Regions from separate parts of the Kluyvera chengduensis genome, predicted to be linked through region 1. Evidence: predicted binding sites of a transcription regulator. Region 1 holds the regulator's gene; each other region holds the start of a gene.

Region 1 (6,368 bases):
AAGCACGTTGCCGCGATAGTCTTTGCTGCGTAACAGACGCATAAAGGTGAGCTTATCTTCGCTCACCGCGTGCTTTTTGTGGGCCGGTTTCAGGCGGAATGCGGGCAGCATCAGAAGCAGCGTGATAATAAACAGCGTGGCGAAAATAGCCTGCCAGTCAAAGTGTGCCAGCAGCCAGCTACCCAGCAGCGGGGCGAGCGCCGGTGATAGCCCAACCAGCGGCATGATGGTGGCAAAAATACGGTTAGTACGCTGGGCCGGATAGTAATCGGTGACCATTGCCTGCCAGGTCACCGCGGCGGCACAGACACCAACGGCCTGTACAAAGCGCAGCACTAACAGCGTGGTGCCATCGCGCACCCACAGCATACCGATGCAGCCGACCGCAAAAATGGTTAACCCCGTCAACAGAATAGGCTTACGACCATAGCGATCCGACAGCGGTCCCCACAACAGTTGTGCGACGGCGAAGCCGGCCAGAAACAGGCTGAGGCTCGCACTAACGGCGGAGGCCGGCGTTTGCAGGTCTTCCTGAATGGCGGCAAAAGCCGGGAGATACATATCGGTGGCCAGAAATCCTAATACGCTCAATCCCGCGAGCCAGACTAAAAATCCTTTCCCAGGTTGCATAAACTTCGCCCTTTTTATCATGAGTAAACGATGCCGCTGAGTGTAGAGAGTGCATAACGGCTTGTGAAACGCTAATATTTGCGTCATGGATTCAAAATATTTGAAGGCAAAAAATGTGGTCTGAATATTCTCTGGAAGTGGTTGATGCAGTCGCGCGCAACGGCAGCTTTAGCGCCGCGGCGCAGGAATTACACCGCGTGCCTTCTGCGGTGAGCTACACGGTACGCCAGCTTGAGGAGTGGCTCGCCGTGCCGCTGTTTGAACGACGTCATCGCGACGTAGAACTCACCCCAGCGGGGGCGTGGTTTTTGAAGGAAGGACGATCTGTTATCAAAAAAATGCAGATCACCCGTCAGCAGTGCCAGCAAATCGCTAACGGCTGGCGCGGACAGTTGGCAATTGCTGTCGATAATATCGTGAAGCCTCAGCGTACTCGTCAGCTCATCGTCGATTTCTATCGGCATTTCAGCGATGTGGAACTGATTGTTTACCAGGAAGTATTCAACGGCGTCTGGGATGCGCTGGCTGACGGTCGTGTGGAGCTGGCGATTGGCGCCACCCAGGCGATTCCGGTCGGCGGTCGATTCGCGTTCCGCGATATGGGGATGCTCAACTGGCACTGTGTGGTTGCCAGCACGCATCCGTTGGCCCGGATGGACGGTCCGCTTAGCGACGACGTGTTGCGCAACTGGCCGTCGCTGGTGCGGGAAGATACGTCGCGATCTCTGCCGAAGCGTACGACCTGGCTGCTTGATAACCAGAAACGTGTGGTCGTACCGGATTGGGCCTCTGCGGAAACCTGTATCTCGGCCGGGCTTTGCGCGGCAATGGTGCCTGGACATCAGGCGCAGCCGTGGCTGGAAAGCGGAGAGTGGGTAGTGTTACAGCTTGAAAACCCGTTCCCGGATGCCGCCTGTTGTCTGACGTGGCAGCAAAGCGAAGCGTCGCCGGCCTTGAACTGGCTGCTGGAGTATCTGGGGGATAGCGAGACGTTAAATGAAGAGTGGTTACGGACACCCGAGTAGGGTGTCCGTGGGTAACGCTTAGCGGCGGTAGTCGCGGAACGGACCGTCGGCTACGGAGCGACGTTCGATGAGACGCGGATGCACCTCAATCGATTGCGACGTCTCGCGCTTGCTGACGATACGATCCATCAGCATATTGAAGGCCGTTTCGCCGAGTGAATCTTTCGGCTGATGAATAGTGGTCAGTGCTGGGGTGAAGAAACGAGAGTTGCGCACGTTGTCATAACCGATCAGCGAAATATCCTGCGGTACGCGTAGCCCCATTTCATCGGCCGCACACAGGGCACCCATCGCCATAATGTCGCCGCCGCAGAAGATAGCGGTAGGGCGCGGATGCTGTGACAGGATTTGTTGCATCGCGCGATAGCCTGACTCAGGCTCAAAGTCACCCTGCACAATCCAGTTGGCTGGCACGTTAATTTGCGCTTCTTCCATGGCCTTCATAAAGCCCGCCAGACGGCCAGCGCCGGTGTTACGCTCCAGAGGACCTGGGATCACGCCAATGTCGCGGTGCCCGCGCTCAATCAAGTAACGGCCCGCGGTGTAACCCCCTTCAAAGGCGTTATCGATAACGGAGTCGGTAAAGTCCGCTTTGGCTTCACCCCAGTCCATCACGACCATCGGGATGTGACGGTACTCTTCCAGCATCGTCAGCAGCGACTCTGGGTATTCAGAGCACATGACCAGCAGGCCATCAACGCGCTTTTGCGCCATCATTGACAGGTAGGCGCGCTGCTTTTCCAGGTTGTTCCAGGCGTTGCCCAAAATTAGGGTATAGCCTTTCTCAAAGCAGTTTTTCTCAACAGCTTCGATAATTTCGGCAAAGTAGGCCGCTTCGCTGCTGGTTGCCAATAAGCCAATCGATTTGGTGTGGTTGACCTTGAGACTACGGGCAACGGCGCTTGGCGAGTAGTGCAGCTCTTTAATAGCCGCCCAGACGGCTTCACGTGTCTCTTCAGCCACAAAACGCGTCTTGTTAATTACATGTGATACGGTTGTAGTGGAAACGTTTGCGCGCTTCGCTACATCTTTAATAGTTGCCATTCCATCTCACTCCAGACCCTGGCCTGCCCCTGATAAAATCGAAAGGAAAACGTTTGCCTTCACACACCCTGACGCAATTTTATGGATTGCGATTCGCCGGGAAAACGATACAGGACGACAGGAGGGGGTCAATGGCCGGTACGCTTATAAATAAGCGTCGAATTTTGACTTATCCTGGCGCAAAGTGGAAGAGCAAAAACCAACATCCTGCTAAAACTGTGAAGATTTTTGCGCAATACTGTGCAAAAATGAGTTAGCTCAGTTTTGCTGTGGAAATAAAAAGGAGAAAAAATTGATGAGTACCGAACTTAAGCTGTCGCTCTCTACCACCGTTATTACGCTGGCGCTGATTGTCGCCGCCGCGTTGACTGCTGTTCTGCACTAATTCCTCTGCGAGGGAGCGTCCGCTCCCTCCTGTTAGATTATTACCTGATTCGCAATAATCTTTTGCTGTTTTGCACACTTCTGTTTTTCTGTGATTGATGTCATGCTTTTGCATTATGTCCTTATGCCGCGTCTGTGGTGCGGCCAATCGGAGCTTAAGCATGAAAATTAACTTCCCCTTACTGGCGTTAGCCGTCGGTGCCTTTGGCATCGGCACCACCGAGTTCTCGCCGATGGGGCTTTTGCCGGTCATCGCTAAAGGGGTGGACGTCTCCATTCCTGCGGCTGGGATGCTGATCAGCGCCTATGCGGTCGGCGTGATGGTCGGTGCGCCGTTGATGACGCTGCTGCTTTCTCATCGTGCTCGTCGTAATGCGCTGATTTTTCTGATGGCGATTTTTACCCTCGGCAACGTGCTCTCTGCCATTGCGCCGGATTACACCACGCTGCTGTTGTCGCGCATTATTACCAGCCTTAATCATGGCGCATTCTTCGGTCTGGGCTCGGTGGTGGCGGCGAGTGTCGTGCCAAAACATAAACAGGCGAGCGCAGTAGCCACCATGTTTATGGGGCTGACTATCGCGAATATTGGTGGTGTGCCTGCCGCGACGTGGCTGGGCGAAACCATCGGCTGGCGCATGTCGTTCCTGGCGACCGCCGGGCTTGGCATTATCGCGATTCTGGGTCTGTGGTTCTCGCTGCCGAAGGGCGGGGCGGGCGAAAAACCGGACGTGAAACGCGAACTGTCGGTGCTGGTGCGTCCGCAGGTACTATCAGCGCTGTTAACCACCGTGCTGGGCGCGGGCGCGATGTTTACACTCTATACCTATATTTCTCCGGTGCTGCGTACCATCACTCACGCCACTCCGGGCTTTATTACCCTGATGCTGGTGCTGATTGGCGTAGGCTTCTCTATCGGTAACTACCTTGGCGGTAAATTCGCAGACCGCTCGGTGAGCGGGACGCTGAAAGGCTTCCTCGGCTTGCTGATGGTGATTATGCTGGCCATACCTTTCCTTGCGCAAACGCAGGTAGGTGCGGCGTTCAGCATGGTGGTCTGGGGTGCGGCAACCTTCGCGGTGGTGCCACCGCTGCAAATGCGCGTGATGCGCGTGGCTCACGAAGCACCAGGCCTTTCTTCCTCGGTGAATATCGGGGCGTTTAACCTGGGTAACGCACTGGGTGCGGTTGCGGGTGGGGCGGTTATCTCCGGCGGTCTGGGGTATAGTTTCGTGCCGGTAATGGGGGCGATAGTGGCGGCTCTGGCGTTACTGGTTGTTTTCCTCGGCGGACGTTCTCGCGGTGAAGAAGCCCTGGCCAGCCAGTAAAAACAAAAACGCAGAAGGTCTCCCTTCTGCGTGATACGAGATAACCCGGCGAAGCGTTGCGATGCCGGGTTATTTTTTTGCTTACGCTGCCAGATTCTTAGCGACGAATTCCCAGTTAACCAGAGCCCAGAAGTGCTCCAGATAGTTTGGACGCGCGTTGCGGTAATCGATGTAGTAAGCGTGTTCCCACACGTCAACGGTCAGCAGCGGCGTCGCGTCGGTGGTCAGCGGGGTCGCTGCGTTAGACGTAGAGACGATAGCCAGGGAGCCGTCGGCTTTCTTCACAAGCCAGGTCCAGCCAGCGCCGAAGTTTTTAACCGCGGCATCGGTGAACTGCGCTTTGAATTCAGCGAAGCTGCCGAAGGATTTGGTAATGGCTTCAGCGACTGCACCGGTTGGTTCGCCACCGGCGTTTGGTGCCAGGCAGTTCCAGTAGAAGGTGTGGTTCCAGACCTGCGCGGCGTTGTTGAACACGCCGCCTTCAGAAGAACGCACGATCTCTTCCAGCGTCTTGCCTTCAAACGCGGTGCCTTTGATCAGGTTGTTCAGGTTAGTGACATAGGTCTGGTGGTGTTTGCCATAGTGATACTCAAGCGTTTCCACGGAAATGTGTGGGACCAGAGCGTCTTTGGCATACGGTAATGCAGGTAATTCGAACGACATTGCTTCTCTCCTTATTATATTTGTACACTCAATAACCATGTACTGAGTAGGGATAGAGTAGCAAATTAAAAGGTGAGATAAAAGATAAGCTTACCCCGTTTATTAACAAACGGGGTAAGTGATTAACGAATTGTCTTAGGGGTGACAACGCGGCGGGCACCGACGTAGTGACGTACCCAATAATCTTCGCTCAGCGAGGTTATCTGGATGTCCTGGCCGGTACGCGGAGACTGAATAAATTTGCCGTTACCGACATACACGCCAACGTGATCGGCGGTACCGCGACCCTGAGTGCGGAAGAAAACCAGATCGCCACTTTCTAGCTCGCCACGTTCAACCGGACGCGCATCGCGCAGGTGATACATTTCGTTGGCGGTGCGTGGGATACGAATATTGACCAGATCTTTATAAGCGTAATAGACCAGACCGCTGCAATCGAAACCGGTACGCGGGGAGTTGCCACCCCAGCGGTAAGGCTTACCTAACTGCCCCATCAGCTTATTCATCGCGGTTTTCTGTACTTTCTGCACGCGAATTTTGTGCGCAGCGGCGATGGTCGTTGGTTTGGACTCTACAGGAGTGGTGGTGCAGACCTTCTTATGACCCTTGCGAACCTTGCAGGTCGTGGTGACGCTGGCGGTTTTGACTGCGCTGCTTTTCGCGCGGGTTTTAGCGGAGGCGGTTTTCGATTTGCTGGAGACTGGCGCTGCTTTTTTCGCTACGGCTGGGGTGGTTTTCTTTTTAGCGGCAACCGGAGTCGATTTTTTCTTAGCGTTAGATTTATTGTCCGCGTTCTTTTTCTTACGTTCACTGCTTTTTGCAGGAAGCGACTTTTGCGCCGTTGGGGTTTTGGCATGCCCTGTAGCATGCGCCAACGGCGTGAAGGATAACGATGTAAACAGCAATGCACAGAGCGTGAACGACCATTTTTTTATCTGCGCCACTGAACAACCCTCTGAGTAAGATACAGGCTAAATGTCCTTGCCTAGGTATGGTTTACAAAACCCAACGATTCTAATCCATAAAAACACGAAATGTTAATAGTGTTTTTATGGATAAAACGTTGTTTCGTTAGCAACTGCAAAAAAAAACATCATTTGATACATAATGAGTCAAATAATGAGCAAGCTTTTCACCCACCTGCCGATAAACTCATATTTATAAAGCAACTTACCGCGTCAGACGATAAAATAGTAAAGCGTGAACAAAATGTTATTTTCTGTTCAGGGTCTGAAACGTTACAATGTCAGACTACTGCCGTAAAAAGAAGTTTGAGGAAGCAAGACAATGAGCG
Region 2 (6,368 bases), 430 kb from region 1:
CGACGCGAGCCAGCAGGCCCTCATCCGCCACCGGCGCACCGTTTTGTGCCGTCATCGCCTGAAGGTCAACGTCCCCGCTGAACAGATGCATATAACGGCTTTCACGTTTGCCCGGCTCGCGCGGTAGACGCACCACAAACGGGCCATCTTCACGATTAGCCAGACGTTCCAGGGTATTTTCGACTTCCGCCATATCAGCAAATTCATGCATGCGCTGCGCACGACCGCGCAGTTCACCCGGTGTTTGGGCACCGCGCAGCAGCAACGTCGTCACCAGCGCCACTTCCGCCGTCGACAGCTTCAGGTCGCCAAACTCTGAGTTGCAAAAGCGCTGCTCATACTTGGTCACGCGATTACCAAAGCCGCTCTCCGTGCGCAGGTAGTGGCGTTTCACCAGCGTATCGAGTTGATCCTGCACTTCCGCTTCACTGAGCGTCATCACCGGTTCACGGTTGGTTTTCTGATTACAGGCCGTCACCACGCCGTTGATGGAGAGTGGATATTGCTCCGGTGTGGTGACCTGCTTTTCCAGCAAGCAGCCAATCACGCGGGCTTCCAGCGGGCTCAGTTGATATTTCATTTGGGTCTCCTTATCGACCTGCAGTCCATTGAGGGGTGGTCAACGCGGTCAGAACGTGATCGCGCCATTCGCCGTCAATCAGTAAGTAGTCCTTCGCGTAGCCTTCTTTTTCAAACCCCAGCCGCGCCAGCAGATCGCCACTGCGCTTATTGTGCGGCATGTAGTTGGCCATAATGCGGTGAATATGCTGGGTACGCTGCATATAACGTATAGCGCTGGTCAGTGCTTCATACATCATCCCCTGCCCCTGCCACTTCTGGCCGATGGAATAGCCGAGGTAGCAGGCGTGGAACGATCCGCGCACCACGTTAGAGAAGTTCGCCACGCCAATAATCTCTTTCTCTTCAGGATCGAGCAGGGCGAAATAGAAAGCGGTGCCTTGCTTATGAAACTCATTGATCATCGACAGTCGCGCCTGCCAGCCGGATGGATAGCAATGACTGTCATCCCGAATAGGTTCCCAGGGTTTTAAAAACTGCCGATTCTCGGCGTAATAATCCGCCAGACGCCAGGCGTCCCGGTCGTGAATCAGACGCACGACCAGCCGGTCTGTGGTCAACCGAACTTTCGGCACATTACTGCGATAGCCAAACATCTCACTACTCCTGTACCTGACGTACACCCTGGTCGTTTAACTGTACCTTCCCACGACGACCAATGAAAACAACAATCTGTCATGATGCATTGTGATAAAAAAGCCCTACCGCTGGCAATATGAGAAAAAGTGAGATAGTCCGGCAAATTGAAGATGTTATCGCTTCAGTCGGCTTTGCCTTGGCCATGGTAAATACGTGAGGTTATTAATCAGTCAGTCGAACGCACCATCAATGCCATTAAGAGACAAATAATTTAATCTCTGGTTTGCGAAAATTCGCAAACGTAATAATGACGTAGCCGCCATTACACAACAGCGGCTCTTTAACTTCCTGGCAAGGTACCATCATGGGCGAAATTAGCGTCACCAAACTCCTGGTTATTGTCGTGCTTGTTGTTCTGCTGTTTGGAACCAAAAAACTTAGTTCTCTTGGCGCCGACCTGGGTGCAGCGCTGAAAGGCTTTAAAAAAGCCATGAACGATGACCACAGCGCCGTAAACGATGCGGATTTTCTCAATGAGAAGAAAGCGTCAGGCGAAACCGCTGGCGCGAAAGACAAGCAGGCTTGATACGTGCGCGCTTCTGGTGCTACACGCAACAAAAGAACCGGGTGCGGAGTGAGCGTTCTGCAGTAAAAATAGGTGTTTTCTACCACTAAAACGTGGTCCCGGATGCCTACGCTACGGCACTTTCAGTATTTTCCGCTGTCAGAGTCATACTGACAGGGTATGCTGCTTTATGTCAGGATGCACAGAACGCTTCACCTTGAGGAACCTCATGAAAAAATTGTTTGTTATTGCCGCACTGATCGTCAGCGGCCTGGTGGTTGGCTGCAATCAACTCACGCAGTATTCCGTCAGCGAGCAGGAAATTAATCAGGCTTTACAGAAGCGGAATAATTTCTCTAAGGATATTGGCGTGCCCGGCGTTGCCGATGCCCATATCGTCCTGAGCAACCTCTCCAGCGCCATTGGGCGTGAAGAACCGAACAAAGTAACGCTGAGCGGCGATGCCAAGCTGGATATGAATTCCCTTTTCGGTAGCCAGAAAGCGAATATCGCTCTGACGCTGAAAGCACTACCGGTGTTCAACAAGGAACAAGGTGCTATCTATCTGCAGGAGATGGAGATCCAGGATGCGAAAGTGACCCCGGAGAAAATGCAAACGGTGGTGCAAACGCTGATCCCTTATCTTAACCAGTCGCTGCGTACGTATTTCAATAAGCAACCGGCCTACGTGCTGAAGGAAGATGCCAGCCAGGGTGAAGCGTTGGCGAAGAAATTCGCCAAAGGCATTGAGGTTAAACCAGGCGAAATTATTATCCCGTTCACTGACTAAGGTTCCACTGTATTTAGTGGTACCTAAATTGCCAGACTGTTCACTGTAGGCCGGATAAGCAAAGCGCCATCCGGCACACTATGGCACATTGCCGGATGGCGCTTTGCTTATCCGGCCTACAACTGACAGGTAGCGCAACAGCGCCTCCACGTTCATCTCCGCTTTCACAAACAAATTTTACGGAAAAGGATGCAAAGGAAAACGTTTACGCTTATCCTTAGTGCCCGGCAAAAAATGACTGATATCCCACCAGCCGGAGCCTCAAATGACCGCATTACCGCAAGTTCTGAAAATTCGCCGCCCAGACGACTGGCATATCCATCTTCGCGATGGCGAGATGCTGAAAACGGTTGTCCCGTATACCAGTGAGCTGTATGGCCGCGCGATTATCATGCCGAACCTGGTTCCGCCAATTACCACCGTGGATGCGGCTATCGCCTACCGCCAGCGCATTCTTGACGCCGTGCCAGCCGGGCACAACTTCACGCCGCTGATGACCTGCTACTTAACCGACACCCTCGACCCAAACGAGCTGGAGCGCGGTTTTAACGCGGGCGTATTCACCGCAGCAAAACTGTATCCAGCGAATGCCACCACTAACTCCAGCCACGGCGTCACCAGCACCGATGCGATTATGCCAGTGCTTGAGCGCATGGAAAAATTGGGTATGCCGCTGCTGGTGCACGGTGAGGTCACCCACGCGGAGATTGATATCTTCGACCGCGAAGCGCGCTTTATCGACACCGTGATGGAACCACTGCGCCAACGCCTGCCGGGCCTGAAGGTCGTCTTCGAACACATCACCACCAAAGATGCGGCGGAATACGTGCGCGACGGTAACGAACTGATTGCCGCCACCATTACCCCTCAGCATCTGATGTTCAACCGTAACCATATGCTGGTTGGCGGCGTTCGCCCTCACCTGTACTGCCTGCCTATCCTGAAGCGTAACATTCACCAGCAGGCGCTGCGTGAACTGGTCGCCAGCGGCTTTACCCGCGCATTCCTTGGCACCGACTCCGCCCCACACGCTCGTCATCGCAAAGAGGCAAGCTGCGGCTGCGCAGGCTGTTTCAACGCCCCGACGGCTTTGGGTAGCTATGCTACCGTGTTCGAAGAGATGAATGCGCTGGAGCACTTTGAAGCCTTCTGTTCCCTGAACGGCCCGCGCTTCTACGGCCTGCCGGTGAACGAAGATTATGTCGAACTGGTACGCGAAGAGAGCCAGGTTGCCGAAACCATCACCCTCAGCGACGATACGCTGGTGCCGTTCCTGGCCGGTGAAACGCTGCGCTGGACGGTGAAAAAATAATTTCGCCCCCCCTGTTGTAAAAGCCGCAAGGTAACTGTATAAATATACAGTATATTATACAGGGGGCAATTATGCGTATTGAAGTTACCGTTGCAAAAACCACTGCACTGCCTGCAGGGGCGCTAGATGCGCTGGCAGACGAACTTTCCCGCCGTATTAACGACCAATTTCCGGATAGCGGAGGCACCGTCAGCGTGCGCTACGCGGCCAATAACAACCTCTCCGTCATCGGCGGCATTAAAGAAGATAAAGACCGCATCAGCGAGATCCTCCAGGAAACCTGGGAGAGTGCGGACGACTGGTTCATCACCGATTAATATTTGCTCCCTCATTGTGTTTTTGCCGGGTCGCCCCGGCTTTTTTTCGTTCTTTTCTGCTTGTTATTTTCACATTCATCCCCATCTTTTAGATTAGCTGCAAAAACAATGAACAATATGGTTGTTTATTGTGCGAACAGCCGGTCTATTCAGGAATTTATGTTGCTTTTGATTTCAATTCTCGAGTATTTATTGAATTGTTGTATACTGATAAAGCTTCACAAAAAATTGCATTAAACCTCGAGAGTTGTTGCCTTTTAACACATGAAGAAGGGGTTATGATGGAAAAGAATAATGAAGTCATCCAGACCCATCCCCTCGTCGGATGGGACATCAGCACCGTTGATAGCTACGATGCCATGATGCTGCGCCTGCACTACCAAGACCCCAATCAATCGAGCAATAAAGAAGCTGAAGTTGGCCAGACCCTGTGGCTAACCACCGATGTCGCACGTCAGTTTATTTCCATACTGGAAGCCGGGATTGCCAAAATTGAGTCTGGCGATTACCAGGTCAATGAGTATCGCAGGCATTAATGCTGATACTTTCGTCGTATTAACGACCAACAGGCACCTACGGGTGCCTTAATTATTTTCACCCTTGTATAACAACAGTGGGTTAATTACTCTACCAGACTCTGGCTTTGCGCTTTTCATCGTGTCGGGAATGACTATGGAATACGATCTTATTATTATTGGCAGCGGCTCCGTCGGCGCTGCGGCTGGTTATTACGCCCGTAAAGCGGGTTTAAATGTGCTGATGACCGATGCCCATATGCCGCCCCATCAGCAAGGGAGCCATCACGGCGATACCCGCCTGATGCGCCACGCCTACGGTGAAGGCGAGAAATACGTACCGCTGGTGCTTCGCGCGCAAGCGCTGTGGGATGAACTGGCCGCCACAAGCGGTGAGGCGCTGTTTGAGCAAAGCGGCGTCGTCAACCTGGGCCCGGCTGATTCCACCTTCCTGGACACCGTCGCCAAAAGTGCCGAGCAGTTCGCCCTGGCGGTTGAGCACCTGGATGCCAAGGCGGTCATGGCCCGTTGGCCAGAAATTCGCGTGCCGGATGACTACAAAGCTATCTTTGAGCCGAGTTCCGGTGTACTGAAAAGCGAACTCGCGGTGAAAACGCTGATCGCCATGGCAAAAGATGCAGGCTGCGCGCAGCTGTTCAACTGCCCGGTCACCGCCATTCACAGCGATGCCGACGGCGTCACCATTGAAACTTCCGAGGGAAACTGGCGCGGCAAAAAACTGCTGCTGACGGCGGGAACCTGGGTTAAACAGCTCTACCCTGAACTGCCCATCCAACCTGTACGTAAGGTCTTTGCCTGGTTCCAGGCCGATGGTCGCTATAGCCGCAAAAATAACTTCCCCGCTTTTACCGGTGAGCTTCCGAACGGCGACCAGTTTTACGGTTTCCCGGCGGTAGAAAACGAGCTGAAAATTGGCAAGCATAACGGCGGTCAGGTCATCAATAGCCCGGAAGAACGTAAAGCGTTTGGCACCGTGGCAACCGACGGCTCTGAGGCCTTCAGCTTCCTGCGCCAGATCCTGCCAGGCATTGGCGGCTGTCTGTATGGCGCGGCCTGCACCTATGACAACACGTCGGATGAAGATTTTATCATCGACACCCTGCCCGGCCAGCCGAACGTGCTGTTTATCGGTGGGCTGAGCGGTCATGGCTTTAAGTTTGCCACCGTGCTAGGGGAAATTGCCGCGCAGTTCGCGCAGCAGAAAACGCCTGCATATGATTTGTCGCCGTTTGCGCTGTCCCGCTTTAACGACTGATTCAACGTCATCCGGCAATCTGTCTCATAGTGCCGGATGGCGCTGTTGCTTATCCGGCCTACAAAATAAAACGGCCCCGAATGATCGGAGCCGTTAAATCGAGAATGCTATGCGTCGCCTGTTCTACTTCCTGCTCAACAACATCCGCGAACACCTCATGCTATATCTGGCGCTCTGGCTGTTGCTGGCTCTTCTCGACATCGCCTGGATCTACTTTAACTAATCATTCTCAGTTTGCGGGTCCGGGATACCCAAACGCGTATTCAGGCGACCACGCGATTTGTTAAAAATCTTATTGCCATTTTCACGCCCGGCACGACGCAGACGCTGCTCTTCTTCTGGCAGTTTGTGCTCTTCCTGACAGGCTACGCTACAGCAGCCTTCAAACTTCTCAGCGCAGGCAGGACACTGGATAAACAGCAGATGGCAGCCGTC
Region 3 (6,368 bases), on a different contig from region 1:
GGTTCGCCATTGAAACGCTGATGAGCGTCGCGGCCATCGGCGCGCTGTTTATCGGCGCGACGGCGGAAGCCGCGATGGTGCTGCTGCTGTTCTTAATCGGCGAACGCCTTGAAGGCTGGGCGGCTAACCGCGCGCGTCAGGGCGTGAGTGCATTAATGGCGCTGAAGCCAGACACCGCCGTGCGCGTGCGTGATGGCCAGCGAGAAATCGTCGCCCAGAAGGATCTTCAGCCGGGCGATGTGATTGAAGTGGCCGCCGGTGGGCGCTTGCCTGCCGATGGCAAGCTCATCACCCCGTTCGCCAGCTTTGACGAAAGCGCCTTAACCGGCGAATCCATTCCGGTTGAGCGCAGCGCGGGCGAGAGCGTGCCAGCAGGCGCTACCAGCGCCGACCGCCTGGTGCAGCTGAGCGTTATTTCAAAGCCTGGCGATAGCGCCATCGACCGCATTCTGCGCCTGATTGAAGAGGCCGAGGAACGTCGCGCGCCTATCGAGCGCTTTATTGACCGTTTCAGCCGCATCTATACCCCGGCGATTATGGCCGTCGCGCTGCTGGTGACGCTGGTGCCGCCGCTGCTGTTTGCCGCCTCGTGGGAGGAGTGGATCTACAAAGGGCTGACGCTGCTGTTGATTGGGTGTCCGTGCGCGCTGGTTATCTCGACGCCAGCAGCCATTACCTCAGGTCTTGCCACCGCTGCGCGCCACGGTGCGCTGGTTAAAGGCGGTGCGGCGCTGGAGCAACTGGGTCGCATTACCCAGATGGCGTTTGATAAAACAGGCACCCTGACGCTCGGCAAACCGCAGGTAACCACAGTTATCCCAACGGCTGAGCTGAGTGAAGAGACCCTGCTGGCGCTGGCCGCCGCGGTGGAACAAGGTTCGACCCACCCGCTGGCGCAAGCCGTGGTACGCGAAGCCCAGCAGCATGGGTTGACCATTCCTCAAGCCACTGAGCAACGTACGCTTGTGGGTTCGGGTATTGAAGCCAGCGTCGACGGGCAGCGCATAGTTATCTGCGCAGCAGGCAAGTTCCCGGCACCCGATCATCAGGCTGAGATCCAGCAACTGGAAAGCCAGGGTAACACCGTGGTGCTGGTGACTCGCGGCGAGACATTACTGGGGATTGTGGCGCTGCGCGATACGGTACGTCAGGAGGCGCGTCAGGCGGTCGATGGCCTGCGAGAGTTGGGCATTCAGGGCATCATTCTGACCGGGGATAACCCGCGCGCTGCCGCCGCCATTGCCGATGAGTTAGGCATGGCCTATCGCGCCAACCTGCTGCCTGCCGATAAGGTCACTGAAGTAACAGCGCTGAACGCCAAAGGCCCGCTGGCGATGGTAGGCGACGGGATTAACGACGCACCGGCAATGAAGGCTGCGGCGATGGGTATCGCGATGGGCAGTGGCACCGACGTGGCGCTGGAAACCGCCGATGCCGCGCTGACGCATAACCGCCTGACCGGGCTGGTGCAGATGATTCGTCTGGCGCGCGCGACTCATGCCAACGTCCGACAAAACATCGCCATTGCACTGGGGTTGAAGGGGATTTTCCTTATCACCACGCTGCTCGGTATGACCGGACTGTGGCTGGCGGTGCTGGCGGATACCGGTGCGACGGTGCTGGTGACGCTGAACGCGCTGCGACTGCTGCGCGGGAAGTTTAGCGCGTAACCCTGTAGCCCGGGCGAGGCGTTTACGCCGACCCCGGGTTGGCTCGATGCCATTCCCGGCGGCGCTGCGCTTGGCCGGGCTACAGGGTATGGTATCGACTAATGACTCTTACGCAGCAAATACTGGTACGGCAAAGACTCGGTTTGCTGAGCAATCAGCTCATGTTCCATAAAACGGCAAAAGCCGGGGATATCGCGCGTGGTGGCGGGATCGTCGGCAATCACCAGCAGCGTTTCCCCCACGGGCATCGTCCGCACGGTTTTACGCACCATCATTACCGGTTCCGGGCAGCGCAGCCCTTGCGCGTCTAAGGTATGGTCGGGGCTGGAAAACAAATCGGTCATGAGAATCTCATCATCAGAAAAAACGCGCTTAGTTTACGCTGACCTTGCCTCAACGCAACCAGGTTAACGATTGCGCGAAAAACAACCATTGCAATGAAACGCGAAAGCAGTATCATTCCGCCCCTGCAATGGGTTTGCAGACTTATTGGGTTCCCTCACCCCAACCACTAAAAAGGTACAATATGACTCCCTTTACATCCATACAGCGCCGTCATGCGCTGGTTTGGCTATCGCTATTTCACCTGCTGGTGATCACCTCCAGTAACTATCTGGTTCAGTTGCCGGTCTCTATTTTCGGCTTCCACACCACCTGGGGCGCGTTTAGCTTTCCATTTATCTTCCTCGCAACCGACCTGACCGTGCGGATCTTTGGCGCACCGCTGGCTCGCCGTATCGTTTTCGCGGTAATGGCCCCGGCGCTGATGATCTCCTACGTCATTTCGTCACTGTTCTATATGGGCGAATGGCAGGGTTTCGGCGCGCTGGCGCACTTTAACCTGTTCGTGGCCCGTATCGCCGCCGCCAGCTTTATGGCCTATGCCCTGGGGCAGATCCTTGACGTGCACGTGTTCAACCGCCTGCGTCAGAGTCGCCACTGGTGGCTCGCACCCACGGCCTCCACGCTGTTCGGCAACATCAGCGACACGCTGGCATTCTTCTTTATCGCCTTCTGGCGCAGCACCGACCCGTTCATGGCCACGCACTGGGTGGAAATCGCCCTCGTCGACTACTGCTTTAAAGTGCTGATCAGCATTGTTTTCTTCCTGCCGATGTACGGCGTGCTGCTGAATATGCTATTGAAAAAGCTGGCAGATAAATCTGATTTGTCAGCGATGCAGCCAGGTTGAGAGTTCATTACACGGGTTGTGATAAGATACGCAGATGAGCCGTTATGGCTATTTATCGAAAGGAAGATGTCAATGCGCAAATTGGTGAAATATGCTGGTATTGGCCTGCTAGTGATGGGCCTTGCTGCCTGTGACAACAGCGACACCAGCACCCCTGCACAAGGTTCTGCTGCCGCAAGCGATGCCGCAGGTCAGGCAATCAATCTGTTAGACGGTAAGCTGAGCTTTACGCTGCCGGCCGGGATGACCGACCAGAGCGGTAAGCTGGGCACCCAGAGCAATAACATGCACGTCTACTCTGACGCCACCGGCATGAAAGCGGTCATCGTCATCGTTGGCGACGACACCAGCGAAGATTTAGCGGTGTTGGCAAAACGTCTTGAAGATCAGCAGCGCAGCCGCGATCCTCAGCTGCAGGTGGTGACCAATAAATCCATCGAGGTGAAAGGCCACACGCTGCAACAGCTCGACAGCATCATCTCTGCAAAAGGGCAGACCGCGTACTCTTCCGTCGTACTGGGTAAAATCGATGGCAAGCTGCTGACGATGCAGGTTACGCTGCCAGCGGACAACCAGCAGCAGGCGCAATCTGACGCTGAGAAAATCATCAATACGCTGGTCATCAACTAAGTTTTGCTGACCGCTAAACGGCCTCTCGCGTGCTTACGCCAGGGGCCGTTTTTTTAACTGCCATCCCAACAGCAGCGCCACCGCCACCAGCCCTGCAGCGGCAATGTAAATCGTCGAAATCCCCATCCACGCCATCATCAGCCCGGCGAGCGGCCCGGTAATACCCAGTGATAAATCCATAAACACGGTGTAGGTAGCCAACGCCGACCCTTGGTTTTGTTGCGGTACGGCCTTCACCGCCACCACGCCCAGCGCCGGGAACACCATCGAGAATCCCGCCCCCGCAAAGAAGGTACCGATTTTTGCCATCAGCGGCGTATCCGCCACGCCCACCAGCAGCAGGCCAACAATCTCCACCGAAAAGCAGATCATCGCCACGTTCAGACCGCCCAGGCGGTTAATGCCGTTCGGGAACAGCAGACGAGTGCCTACAAATGCGCAGCTAAAGAGGGTGAGCGCAAACGCCGCGCCGTCCCAGCCTTTTGCGTCATAGAATAGGGTGATAAAGGTGGCGATCACCCCAAAGCCAGCGGAAGCCAATGCCAGCGCCATGCCGTAAGGCCAAACGCGCCCCAGCACCGCACGGAAGGACATCGGCTTGCCCTTTTGGGCTTTCACTTCTGCGCGCGGCAGCGCGCACAGGATAGCGACGGCGGCCACGGCCATAATCGCCAATGCCAACCCCTCCAGGCCCACATAGCGGTAGCACACCACGCCGAGCGGCGCGCCCATCGCCATCGCGCCGTAGGTGACAATCCCGTTCCATGAGATCACCCGGCCAATGTGCGGCGAGCCCACCACGCCAACGCCCCAGAGCGTGGAGCCCGTACCGGCAAAACTTTGACCGATGCCGAGGATCACGCGCCCCAGGCACAGCAGGACCAGACTCACCAGCGGCCAGTCGCTGCCCGTTGCCGCCAGCAGATAGCTCAACCCGCTGAGAAAGCAGCCGCACAGTCCCATCACCACGATACGCTTTGGCCCCAGCAGGTCGGCATAACGCCCGGCGTGCGGGCGACTGAGCAGAGTGGCAAAGTATTGCAGGCTTATCACCAGCCCCGCCCAAAAGGCGCTGAACCCCATCACGTCGTGGACATAGCCGGGCAGCACCGCCAGCGGCAGGCCAATGGTGAGGTAGCTGGCGAAGTTGAAGATAACGATGGAGACAATACGCAGGTTGAGGCGCAGACCGCTAAGCTGCCCCTCTGCGTCGACCGCAGGCATAGATAATCCCTTATAGATGCAACGAAAAAGGCATTATTGCACATTTTATCACCCGGGCGCTGCGCTGCGCTTGGCCGGGCTACAGATTGTAGGCCTGATAAGCGAAGCGCCATCAGGCGGAACGGCGCAGATTGCCGGATGGCGGCGTTGCCTTATCCGGCCTACGAGGTATGGGGAGGTTTGTTTGGCCAGAAGATGGTGATAACACCCGAGATAATGACGACGACGCCCAGCAGGCCTCGCCAGGAGAAGGGTTCGTGCCAGCCGGGCAGCCAGATAGCGGCACACCACACCACCATGTAGCTCAGGCTCAGCAGTGCGTAGGCTTTTGCCAGCGGCAGCCGCTTCAGCGCGAAGAACCAGCAGGCCATCGACGCCACATAGCCCAGCAGCCCGAGGAAAAGCGCCAGCGTACCGTCGCCGAAATGCAGCAGATGCAGCAGGAACACCAGCGGCTGCTCCGCCGAAGGCAACGTGGTCATCGCCACCCGCAGCGTCAACTGAGCGACACTCACCAGCGCCACGCTCATTAATGCCCAGATAAGCCCCATCAGGCGCTGCTCCCTAGCAACATAATACCGACAATAATCAGCGCCACTCCCGCCCAGTGTCGACGGCTCACTGGCTCGCGCCAGATGGTGCGTGCCGCCAGCGTCACCCAGACAAAGTTAAGGCTCAGCATCGGATAGGCCACGCTGACCGGAATTTGCTGCAAAACCAGCAGCCACAGCAGCATCCCCAGCCCGAGCATCGCTAGCGCGAGCCCAAGCCAGGTCAGCAGATGACGCCCACGCCGCCCGGAAGGCGCCGGGCGCGTGGCCTGTTTCTGGCACAACTGCCCGGCACAGCTCAATAAGCTGGCAAGCAGCAAACAGGCCCAGGTTATCATTGTGGACGATACTGAATAAACGCAGTACGACCCATCACATACACCTCATCAGGTTTTGGCAACGGCAAATCCACGACTTTAGCATTGCGCGGCAACTGCAGCACCAGGGAGATAGGCCCTTCCTGGCGATGTGCTTCCAGCCACTGTGGGAAATCGCTATCGGCGATGAAGCGCCCTTTAGCATCCGGATAGGAGAGACCGTATTTCAGTTCACCCGTCTGCCCATACATGATGATATCGCTGCGATTCAGCTCCCAGGCAAGCCCTGCGGCAATACCGACGCTGTTGCTCAGCACGTAGCGGCTCGGCGTCAGCGATTCACTCACGATATCCACCAGGAACTGCGGCTGCTTACTGTCGGTCACGCGGTCTGGAATGGCAAAGCCTACCAGCAGCGCTAACCCTATCGGGCAGAGTGCCGCCAACGTCCAACGCTGCGCATCCGATTTGATTGACAGCCACCCCATCAGCGCCCAGACAAAGAACGCCACCGCTGCCAGCACGCACTTATACAGCTCAATCTGCATCCACACCGGATGCTTCATCGGCCCCCATGGCGACACAACAAACACCGCTACCAGGCCAATTACGCCGAATACGATGTTGATGATGCCGTTTATCCGCAGCGCCTTCGTCCCCACTTTTGCCGCATCCAGCGCATAGCGCGCCATCAGCATCGCCAGCGGTGCAAAGCACGGCAGAATATAGGTTGGCAGCTTGCCTTTGGCGATACTGAAGAACAGGAACGGCATCACTATCCAGC

What was found. The regulator PurR, encoded in region 1, represses purine synthesis genes. The targets are predictions, from matches to a motif close to CANGCAAACGTTTGCNTG.
Region 2: the regulator PurR is predicted to act here: its motif matches at 2,708-2,725, upstream of pyrC (dihydroorotase).
Region 3: the regulator PurR is predicted to act here: its motif matches at 2,074-2,091, upstream of tusA (sulfurtransferase TusA).

Annotation. Positions count from the first base shown of each region.
Region 1 is NZ_JBIQOI010000002.1:110,143-116,510, reverse strand. It holds gene punC (purine nucleoside transporter PunC) at 1-630, opposite strand, end outside; gene punR (DNA-binding transcriptional activator PunR) at 744-1,655, shown strand; gene purR (HTH-type transcriptional repressor PurR) at 1,674-2,699, opposite strand; gene cydH (cytochrome bd-I oxidase subunit CydH) at 2,995-3,084, shown strand; gene ACH1XZ_RS06140 (MFS transporter) at 3,245-4,411, shown strand; gene sodB (superoxide dismutase [Fe]) at 4,493-5,074, opposite strand; gene ACH1XZ_RS06130 (C40 family peptidase) at 5,197-6,018, opposite strand; gene ACH1XZ_RS06125 (Grx4 family monothiol glutaredoxin) at 6,362-6,368, shown strand, end outside.
Region 2 is NZ_JBIQOI010000002.1:540,882-547,249, forward strand. It holds gene ACH1XZ_RS08255 (YceH family protein) at 1-580, opposite strand, end outside; gene rimJ (ribosomal protein S5-alanine N-acetyltransferase) at 591-1,175, opposite strand; gene tatE (twin-arginine translocase subunit TatE) at 1,523-1,744, shown strand; gene ACH1XZ_RS08270 (lipoprotein) at 1,953-2,513, shown strand; gene pyrC (dihydroorotase) at 2,779-3,825, shown strand; gene dinI (DNA damage-inducible protein I) at 3,897-4,142, shown strand; gene bssS (biofilm formation regulator BssS) at 4,424-4,678, shown strand; gene solA (N-methyl-L-tryptophan oxidase) at 4,815-5,933, shown strand; gene ACH1XZ_RS08295 (DUF2770 family protein) at 6,043-6,156, shown strand; gene trhO (oxygen-dependent tRNA uridine(34) hydroxylase TrhO) at 6,153-6,368, opposite strand, start outside.
Region 3 is NZ_JBIQOI010000010.1:8,652-15,019, reverse strand. It holds gene zntA (Zn(II)/Cd(II)/Pb(II) translocating P-type ATPase ZntA) at 1-1,670, shown strand, start outside; gene tusA (sulfurtransferase TusA) at 1,769-2,014, opposite strand; gene ACH1XZ_RS19615 (7-cyano-7-deazaguanine/7-aminomethyl-7-deazaguanine transporter) at 2,197-2,862, shown strand; gene ACH1XZ_RS19610 (DcrB family lipoprotein) at 2,935-3,492, shown strand; gene ACH1XZ_RS19605 (MFS transporter) at 3,526-4,716, opposite strand; gene arnF (4-amino-4-deoxy-L-arabinose-phosphoundecaprenol flippase subunit ArnF) at 4,878-5,267, opposite strand; gene arnE (4-amino-4-deoxy-L-arabinose-phosphoundecaprenol flippase subunit ArnE) at 5,267-5,605, opposite strand; gene arnT (lipid IV(A) 4-amino-4-deoxy-L-arabinosyltransferase) at 5,602-6,368, opposite strand, start outside.